Regions from separate parts of the Pedococcus sp. P2_E5 genome, predicted to be linked through region 2. Evidence: predicted binding sites of a transcription regulator. Region 2 holds the regulator's gene; the other holds the start of a gene.
The links. The regulator LexA, encoded in region 2, represses DNA repair genes until DNA is damaged. The targets are predictions, from matches to a motif close to TCGAACANNTGTTCGA.

Region 1 (4,142 bases), on a different contig from region 2:
CCCACCGGCCGGGCCCTGCGTGCTCATGCTCCTGCTGACCGGTATCGGTGTCATCCCCCTGTTCTGGGTTGGTCGGTACTACTTCCGTGGCGACACCCAGATCGCGTACGTCGGCTGGTGGTACCACCTCGGCGAGCGTCTGCGCGATGGCGAACTCCCCCTCATGGAACCCTTGGCCTGGGAGGCCGGGAACTACGTCGCGGAGGGGCAGTGGGGTCTGTTCAGCCCGCTGACGATCCTCATCGGTCTGGTGACCACCGTGGTGCCCGACGTCGTCGTGTTCGTCACGGTTCTCAAGATCGGGCTGATCGTGCTCGGCGGTCTGGGTACGTACCTGGTCGTCCGCAGCTACGGAGCGCGCGAGCCGTTCGCGTTGGTGGCCGGACTCGTCGTGGGGTTCTCGGGCCAGTCGGTGTTCAACGAGTGGCCCTCGTGGGTCAACGGGCAGATGGGGGCCGCGTTGCTCCCGTGGGCGTGGTGGTTGACCCGCAGGGCCATGGCGGGGCGCAATCCTGCCGGCGCGTTGGTCCTGTGCTACCTGGTCGTCTCCGTGGGCTACGTCTACTGCGCGATGTACCTGACGGTGATTCTGCTGGGCTGCCTGGTCGACGCACTGATCTCCCGCTCCCGACGAGAGCTGTTCACGGTCCTCGGCCTGCTCGTCTTCAGCGGGTTGGTCACGGTGGCGGTGTACCTGCCGGGGGTGCTGACGGCGCCCCTCACCTCGCGCGCCCCGTGGGTGGTCGTCGGACGAGGCCGGCTCACGACGGACCTCCAGGGTCTCTTCACATCGATGTTGCCGACCCTGAAGAGGAACTACCTCGTGTGGCTCCTGCCCGTGGTCCTGTGGATGGATTTCGGGCGGCTCCGTCGCTCACGCCGCGACCTGACTGGGGCGCTCGTCTCGACCGTGGTTCTCACCCTCTGGGTGCTGGGTCCGAGCGCCGTCGGGCCGTTGCGGTGGCCCATGCGTGTGATGCCGGCCCTGATGGTGCCCCTCATCGTGCTGCTTGCCGTCGTGGCCTCACGATGCCTCCTGACGCGAGTCTCCCGGCTTCGCTTCCTCTTGTCGGTGGCTTGGGTGTGTGTCGCCGGTTATGTCGTCGTCGCCCGTGATCCGCAGCAGCTGGAGGTGGTGTTCGAGGGCGTGGTGCTGCTGGTGGTGGCGCTCTGGATGACGGCGTGGTCGCTCGCTCACCGGGGTGCACGAACGACAGTTGGCGTGGTGTCGGTGTGGACGGTCGCACTGTTCGTCGTCCAGTACGCACTTCAACCTGTGCCTCCGGCAGCCGACAGGCACATGCCGGCGGCGCCAACGCAGTACGGCGGCCGGATCACGTCGGCGTGGGGCGACGTCATGGTGCTGGGAAATGCGGAGAGCCAGAGCAACCAGAATCCCGCCATCGCCCACGACCTGCTCATCGGGTCGGCGTGGTACCTCGACACCAAGGATGTCCAGAACGGGTACACGACCATCAACTTCCGCAGGTTCCAGGACAAGTTCTGCCGGGTGTACAGCGGTGCCACGTGCACGAAGGCCCTCGACGCCCTGCAGTCGACGGAGCCCGGCACTGGGCGGCCGTGGATCGACCTGCTCTCGGTCAGCACCCTGGTCATGTACCGCCCGTCCTTCGCGAATTCGGACCTCACCCATCCACCCCCTGGGTGGAGTCTCTCGGAGAGCACGGAGTTCACCGTCGTCTGGAAGCGTGACGTGCGCCTTGCCACAGCCGGAGGGGTGGTGGCGACCTCCGCCCACCTCGCCGTGGAGGAGGAGTCCGTGACGGATCGCATGGTCAGGCTGCGAGTGACCGCGGTGGGGTCCGAGGGCGGCACGGTCACGCTCAGCCGACTCGCCTGGCCGGGCTATTCGGTCGAGGGTGCCGAGCTCGCGGATCCGGTCGACGGCATGCTCGTGCGGGCCGCTGTGCCTGCAGGGGCGGCCGGCTCGACGATCACCGTGCGGTGGGATCCGCCGGGGTGGAGGCTCGAGCTCTGGGCGCTGTGGACAGCCGTGCTCGCCGGGTTGCTCTGGGTCGTTCTGTCAGCGTCAGGGTGGCGGCGTCGCGGACCCCTCCGCCGCCGGGCGCCTACCAGCGCGTCTGCATCGCATCCGGGGTCCGGAACCAATGGGCGTCGGAGTGTCTGAGCGCTGCGGACGTCAGCAGACCTCTATGGGCATGGCGCCCGGTCCGCACACTCTGAGCAGTTCCTCGTAGGTCGTGCGGAAGACGGTGTGGCTGTGGCCGGCGGCCGCCCACACGTGGCGGTGGCGGCTGAGGGAGACGTCGACGAGGGTGCGGACCTGGCTGCGGTGGCCGACCGGCGCCACGCCCCCGATGGTGAACCCGGTCGCCGCGAGGACGAAGTCGGCATCGGCCCGGTCGAGGTGGTCGACGTCGTCGACGAGGTCGGCGACCTTGACCAGGTCGACCTTGTGCGCGCCCGAGGTGAGGATGAGTATCGGGCTGACCGTGCCGTCCGGGGCGTGGGCCCGGAAGACGAGCGAGTTGGCGATCTCGGCGGGGGTGATGCCCAGCGCGGCGGCAGCTGCGGCCGCGGTGCGCGCGGCGTCCGGGAGGGTGACCACCTCGGGGACGACGTGGTGGACCGCAAGGGTCTGCAGGACCCTGCGGACGGCAGGGTGGCCGGTGAGGTCGGGGGCCGACGTCGGCACGTCGGACGCTGTCATGGCCGAAGACTAGGGCCGTCCGGACACGCCTGTCACCAGTCGTCCACCAGGGGTTGACGGACTGTCCGTGGCGGGGTGTAGCGTTGTCCTTGTTCGAACACCTGTTCGAACTCGTGGTTCACGACGACGACCGATCCACCGGACACGGCCCCACACCGTGGCGGACGGTCACCCCGGGGACCACTGCGGCTCTGGCCCTGTGAGCAGGCGCCTCGACCCCGCCCCTCACAGGGCCAGAGCGCATCACCGTGTGATGCAGCCGAGCTGTGCCCCGGTGGCGCTGTGTTCCGGTGGCGCTGTGCCCTGCCCGGTTCTGTTCCACCCGTGCCCGCCGACATCACCATCACCACCACTGAACAGCCACCGCCACCCGAACCAGATCCCTGAAGGAGCACCTGTGGTCCGCCGCTACGAAGAGCCCATCGAGGTCCGAGAGGGCGCTCGCGAGGACCTCACCCCTGGCCTGGGAGAGGTGGCGGGGCGCGGCCCGAACGCCTTCGTCTGGCGTGGCCGGCTCTATGTCGTCCGGGCCGTGCTCGACCGCTGGCAGGAGCGGCGGCCGTGGTGGCGCGACGCCCGCGAGCGCGAGGGCACCGACGTGCTCACCGACGCGCGGGAGCGGCAGGTCTGGCGGGTCGAGGCGAGCGCCGGCCGACTCGCCGGGATCGGGGTCTACGACCTGTGCGCCGACCCCGCCAGTCACGCAGGCAACCAGTGGCGGCTGCTGAGGGTGGCGGACTGATGGGCGCCCGGACCGCCCAGGGGACGGCCACCGGAGCCGGCGCCACGCTCGACCTGCTGGATCGGGCGCGGCACTCCCTGCTCGAGGCCTGCCAGAGCGAGGAGGTCGCCCGACGCTATGACCAGGCACAGCTCGGCGCACTGCGCGCCGCTGCCGCCGTGGTCGCCACCCGCATCACCTCCACCCACCCGTCCGCGGGCCAGTCCGGTCCACGCAGCCTGTGGGAGCTGCTGCCCACGGTCGCGCCCGAGCTCTCCGAGTGGGCCGGGTTCTTCGACGTCGTGGGAGCTCGCCGCCACCACGACCACAGTGCGCGGGAGGCCGATGACCTGCTGCGCCAGTCCGAGCTCTTCCTCGACCTCGTCTGCCGGACCCTGGGCCTGCCGGTGCCCAGGTCGCCACACGACCACCTGCTGGTGCCCACCGCGCTAACCAGCACGGTGACGGCGGGGGCCGGCCCGTGAGCACCGAGTTCGCCCACCTGCACGTCGCGTCGGGGTTCTCGATGCGCTACGGCACCGCGACGCCCCAGGCGCTGGTCGAACGCGCAGCCCAGCACCGTCAGCCGATCCTCGCGCTCACCGACCGCGATGGTCTCTACGGTGCGGTCCGCTTCGTCCAGGCAGCCACCGCGGCAGGCATCGCACCCGTTCTGGGAGTCGACCTCGCGGTGGGCCCAGATGTGGTCGGTCCGGATGCGATGGGTCC
Region 2 (4,142 bases):
TGAGCGCCACCCTCCCCCGCGCCGGTGCCCCCGCGCCGGTTCCCCCGCGCCGGGCTGCGTCTGCGTCTAGGAGACGAAGCCCCGGAAGGTGTCGGTGATGCAGCCCTCTGAGCCGGCATCCCGCGTGCAGGTGCGGGAGTCGCCCGCCAGCTTGCCGCCGCCGGAGCTCACACCCGCCAGCGTGGAGTCGATGACCCACCAGTCCCCGAAGGTCCTGAAGCCGCCGCCGGCTGGGAGCACGTTCTCGTTCTGGAACGCGGGGATGGAGATGAAGGCGGTGTAGCCGATGGTCACCGTCGCAGTGCCGCAGGTGAGCTCCTTGACCCCGCTGAAGACGAGCTGGTTGTGGGTCCGCAGGTCGCCGAAGTTCTCGAGGTCCCTGACCTCGGTGCAGGACGAGAGAGGGCCGGTGGCGGCGGTGATGTCGCTGGGCCCGTCCACGAACTGGGTGTCGACGGTGAACGACGTGGGTGTTCCCGCCGCGGCGGTGGCCGGGAGGACCGAGAAGGCCGCTGCCCCGGCAGCTGCGGCCACAGCGGCCGCCATCCGTGTAGTGGTGTGCATGCCGACCACCGTCTTACACGCGACAGCCGCCCCGCATCGGGGTTAGCGCGTAGAGCCAACGGTCACCGCATAGCGCAAAACGCGTAGGCCACGCGGCCGTCGGGGCTTCAGCCGACGGCGGGGATGAGGAGCGTCTGACCGGCGTGGACGTTGCTGTCGGTGAGGTCGTTGGCGACCTGGATGTGGACGACCGCCTCGGCCATCGACAGCTGCGGGAGCTGCTCGACCGCGATCTGCGACAGCGTCTGACCGGACTGCACCGTGGTGGAGTGGTCGATCACGGTGGCGGACGCGCCGCCGGAGAACACGGCGATCGCCAGGGCCACGGCTGCGATGACCACGGTGAGCGTGATCGCCAGCCGAGCGGCGCGGGTCAGGCGCAACGGGGCGGCCGGAGCCACCACGACCTCTGCGCCGGTGGGCACCGAGACCAGGCGGGGGCGAGCCGGGCGAACGGGGACCCGCACCGGTGCGGGGGCGACGTCCCAAGCGACTGCTGCACTCATCAGGTCCTCCATCGTGGCGTGCGCTGTTGTTGCTGTTGGTGTTGCTGTGGCGTTCTGTGCGGCGCTCCTCGAACGGATGTGCGAAGAACTGCTTGACTGATTTCTAGCACGCATGTTCGAATCAATCAAGACACGCGTCGAACACATGTTTGGCACAGGCGTTCGAAGGCCATACGCTGTGTTCATGCCGCAAGCACATCAGAGGGCACTGACAACGCCTCGGAGAGCACCCGGCATACGGCACCTGACCTGCACCTGCACCCGAAACTGCTCAAGTGAGGAAGCGGCATGAGCGACGACAACGTCAAGGAACTGCCCGACCGCGATCGCGGCGACGGGCTCACCGTCCGGCAGCGACGGGTGCTCGAGGTGATCCGCAACTCGGTCGACCGGCGCGGGTACCCGCCGAGCCTGCGCGAGATCGGCGAGGCCGTGGGGCTCACCTCCCCCAGCTCGGTCGCCCACCAGCTGTCCACCCTCGAGCGCAAGGGCTTCCTGCGCCGCGACCCCAACCGGCCGCGCGCGATCGAGGTCGTCTCGCCCGACTCCCCCGCCGACATGCGCGGCTACCGCGGCGGCGCCTCGGCCGAGGACGAGACCGCGACCTACGACGAGACCGGGTCGGGCGACCAGCGCCCTGCCGCGACCTACGTGCCCGTGCTAGGGCGCATCGCCGCCGGCGTGCCGATCCTGGCCGAGGAGACCGTGGAGGACGTCTTCCCGCTCCCCCGCCAGATCGTCGGCGAGGGGCAGCTCTTCCTCCTCCAGGTCGTCGGTGACTCGATGATCGAGGCCGCGATCTGCGACGGCGACTGGGTCGTCGTGCGCCAGCAGCCCACGGCCGACAACGGCGACATCGTCGCGGCGATGCTCGACAACGAGGCCACCGTCAAGACCTTCAAGCGCAAGGACGGCAAGGTGTGGCTGATGCCGCACAACGCCGCCTTCGACCCCATCGACGGAGACCACGCCACGATTCTCGGCAAGGTCACGGCGGTGCTTCGCCGGATCTGAGCTCGACCCTCAGTCCCGGCGACGTGTGCCGCGGAGCGCCTCGCGCGCTCCGCGGCACACGTGTGTCCGGACCGCTGTGGGCTCAGCGCGGCTCGCGCCTCGTCCGTTCGGCTGATGGCCCATCACCCGAACGGACTCAAGAAGGCCCCCCAGGCTTGCCTGCTCTGCGCCCCGTAACAGGCGACTCTTCCAACCGTTCTCTACACATGGAGGCCCATCCCGACCCCGATCTCACCGACCAGGTGCTCGGATCCGAGATCGAACTGCTCGCGGACCTGATCGACGCCGCGAGCCACGCCTGTTCGCAGCTGAACCTGGACCAGATCGACGCGGTGCTCGGGGTCTGCCGGGCGACGGGTCAGTCCCCCAGTCAGTCACCCAGGCAGTAACCAGTCAGTCACCCAGCGCGTCGAGGTAGTGCGTGATCCTCGTGGCGAAGCGTTCGCCGCCGTCACCGTCGGCCCACAGCTCCCAGAGCTCGTTGTCGTCGGACTGCAGGGCCCGGTGCAGCGCCCGGGTGGCGAGCTCCTCGAGCTGTTCGTCCACCTCGATGGGTTCCTCGTCGACCCACCAGGGCACATTGCGTTCTCCCACGACGGATTCGAAGTCGTCACACGCAGCCACGAGCACCGCGGCCGCCACTGCCTGCGACATGGTGGGCGCCTCGATGTACCCCCGCGCACGAACCACCTGGTCGAGGGCCGACTCGACCCTCTTGCGTCGTACCTCGTGCTCGGACTCCTCGAGCTCGTCGAGCAGGTCGAGCGCGTCGTCGTTCTCGAACGGCCCGGCTCCGGTGGCGCCCATCTCCCAACCTCCACAGCGTGCGAAAGATGCTCCTTCGAGGGTGCCAAGAGACGGGGCGACGCGCCAGCCCTACTTTTGCGGAGTCATCCGTTGGTACCAGGCAGTGTCGACATAACGACCGAACTTGTGCCCGACCTCGCGCAGCACGCCCACCCGCTCGAAACCGCACGCCACGTGCAGCGCGACGCTCGCGTCGTTGGGCAGGGCGATCACCGCCACCTGGGTGTGCACATCAGGTGCGGCGTCCAGCCGCGCCAGCAGCGCGGCATACAGGGTCCGGCCGAGGCCGCGACCGCGGGCGCCCTCCGCGAGGTAGACCGACACCTCCTTGGTGCCGTCGTAGGCCGGCCGCGGGCGGAAGGCGCCGGAGAACGCGTACCCGAGCAGCTGCTCGTCCGCACAGGCGACGAGGACGACATTGCCGACGTTGCCCGCGCCGGCGGCCGCCAGCTTCTCCCCGAGGTATGCCGCGCCGCGGGGTTCGGTGTCGAAGGTCGCCACCGAGGTGCGGACCTGGTCGTCGTAGATGGCGGCCATGGCGGGAAGGTCTGCCTGCGTCGCGTCGCGGACGACGATTGCGCGGCCGCTGTCCGGGGCAATGCTGCTCATATCGGCGATGCTAGGGGGATGAACCACGAGCACGGTCACAGCCACGGCGCTCCCGGCTCGGCCGGCGACGCGAAGCTGCCCGACCCCGACCGCGGTGGGCACACCGATCGCCAGGCCCTGTGGGACGAGCGGTATGCCGCCCAGGCGCACGTCTGGAGCGCGACGCCCAACGCCGAGGTGGAACGGATCGTGGGTGGCTGGCCACCCGGCCGCGCCCTCGACCTCGGCGCCGGCGAGGGCCGTCACGCCGTGTGGCTTGCCGCGAAGGGCTGGCGGGTCACGGCGGTCGACTTCTCTGCCGTGGGTCTGGCCAAGGGCGAGAAGGAGGCTTCCAGCCGCGGGATCCGGGTGGACTGGGTGGTGGCGGACGCCCGCTCCTGGCACCCGGCGCCCCAGGTGCACTACGACCTCGTCCTCGTGTCATACCTGCACCTGCCCTCGGACGTGGTGTCCCGCACCCGGACCTGGTTGGCGCCGGGCGGTGCGCTGGTGGTCGTCGGGCACGGGCTGCGCAACCTGACCGAAGGGGTCGGCGGCCCGTCCGACCCGGCGCTGCTGCACACCCCCGAGCAGCTGCGCGCCGCGGCCGGGGACCTGCAGATCGAGCGGTGCGAGGAGTACGTGCGCCCGACGGACGACGGT

Region 1: the regulator LexA is predicted to act here: its motif matches at 2,786-2,801, upstream of AC1DVZ_RS09780 (YbaK/EbsC family protein).

What each region holds. Positions count from the first base shown of each region.
Region 1 covers NZ_JBFUEP010000024.1:7,731-11,872, reverse strand. Annotated here, with positions in the region: gene AC1DVZ_RS09785 (hypothetical protein) at 1-2,149, shown strand, start outside; gene AC1DVZ_RS09780 (YbaK/EbsC family protein) at 2,162-2,692, opposite strand; gene AC1DVZ_RS09775 (DUF6504 family protein) at 3,090-3,434, shown strand; gene AC1DVZ_RS09770 (SAV_6107 family HEPN domain-containing protein) at 3,434-3,898, shown strand; gene AC1DVZ_RS09765 (DNA polymerase III subunit alpha) at 3,895-4,142, shown strand, end outside.
Region 2 covers NZ_JBFUEP010000046.1:24,140-28,281, forward strand. Annotated here, with positions in the region: gene AC1DVZ_RS15345 (winged helix DNA-binding domain-containing protein) at 1-3, shown strand, start outside; gene AC1DVZ_RS15350 (hypothetical protein) at 67-564, opposite strand; gene AC1DVZ_RS15355 (LysM peptidoglycan-binding domain-containing protein) at 672-1,070, opposite strand; gene lexA (transcriptional repressor LexA) at 1,359-2,084, shown strand; gene AC1DVZ_RS15365 (hypothetical protein) at 2,291-2,473, shown strand; gene AC1DVZ_RS15370 (DUF4259 domain-containing protein) at 2,478-2,891, opposite strand; gene AC1DVZ_RS15375 (N-acetyltransferase family protein) at 2,961-3,500, opposite strand; gene AC1DVZ_RS15380 (class I SAM-dependent methyltransferase) at 3,519-4,142, shown strand, end outside.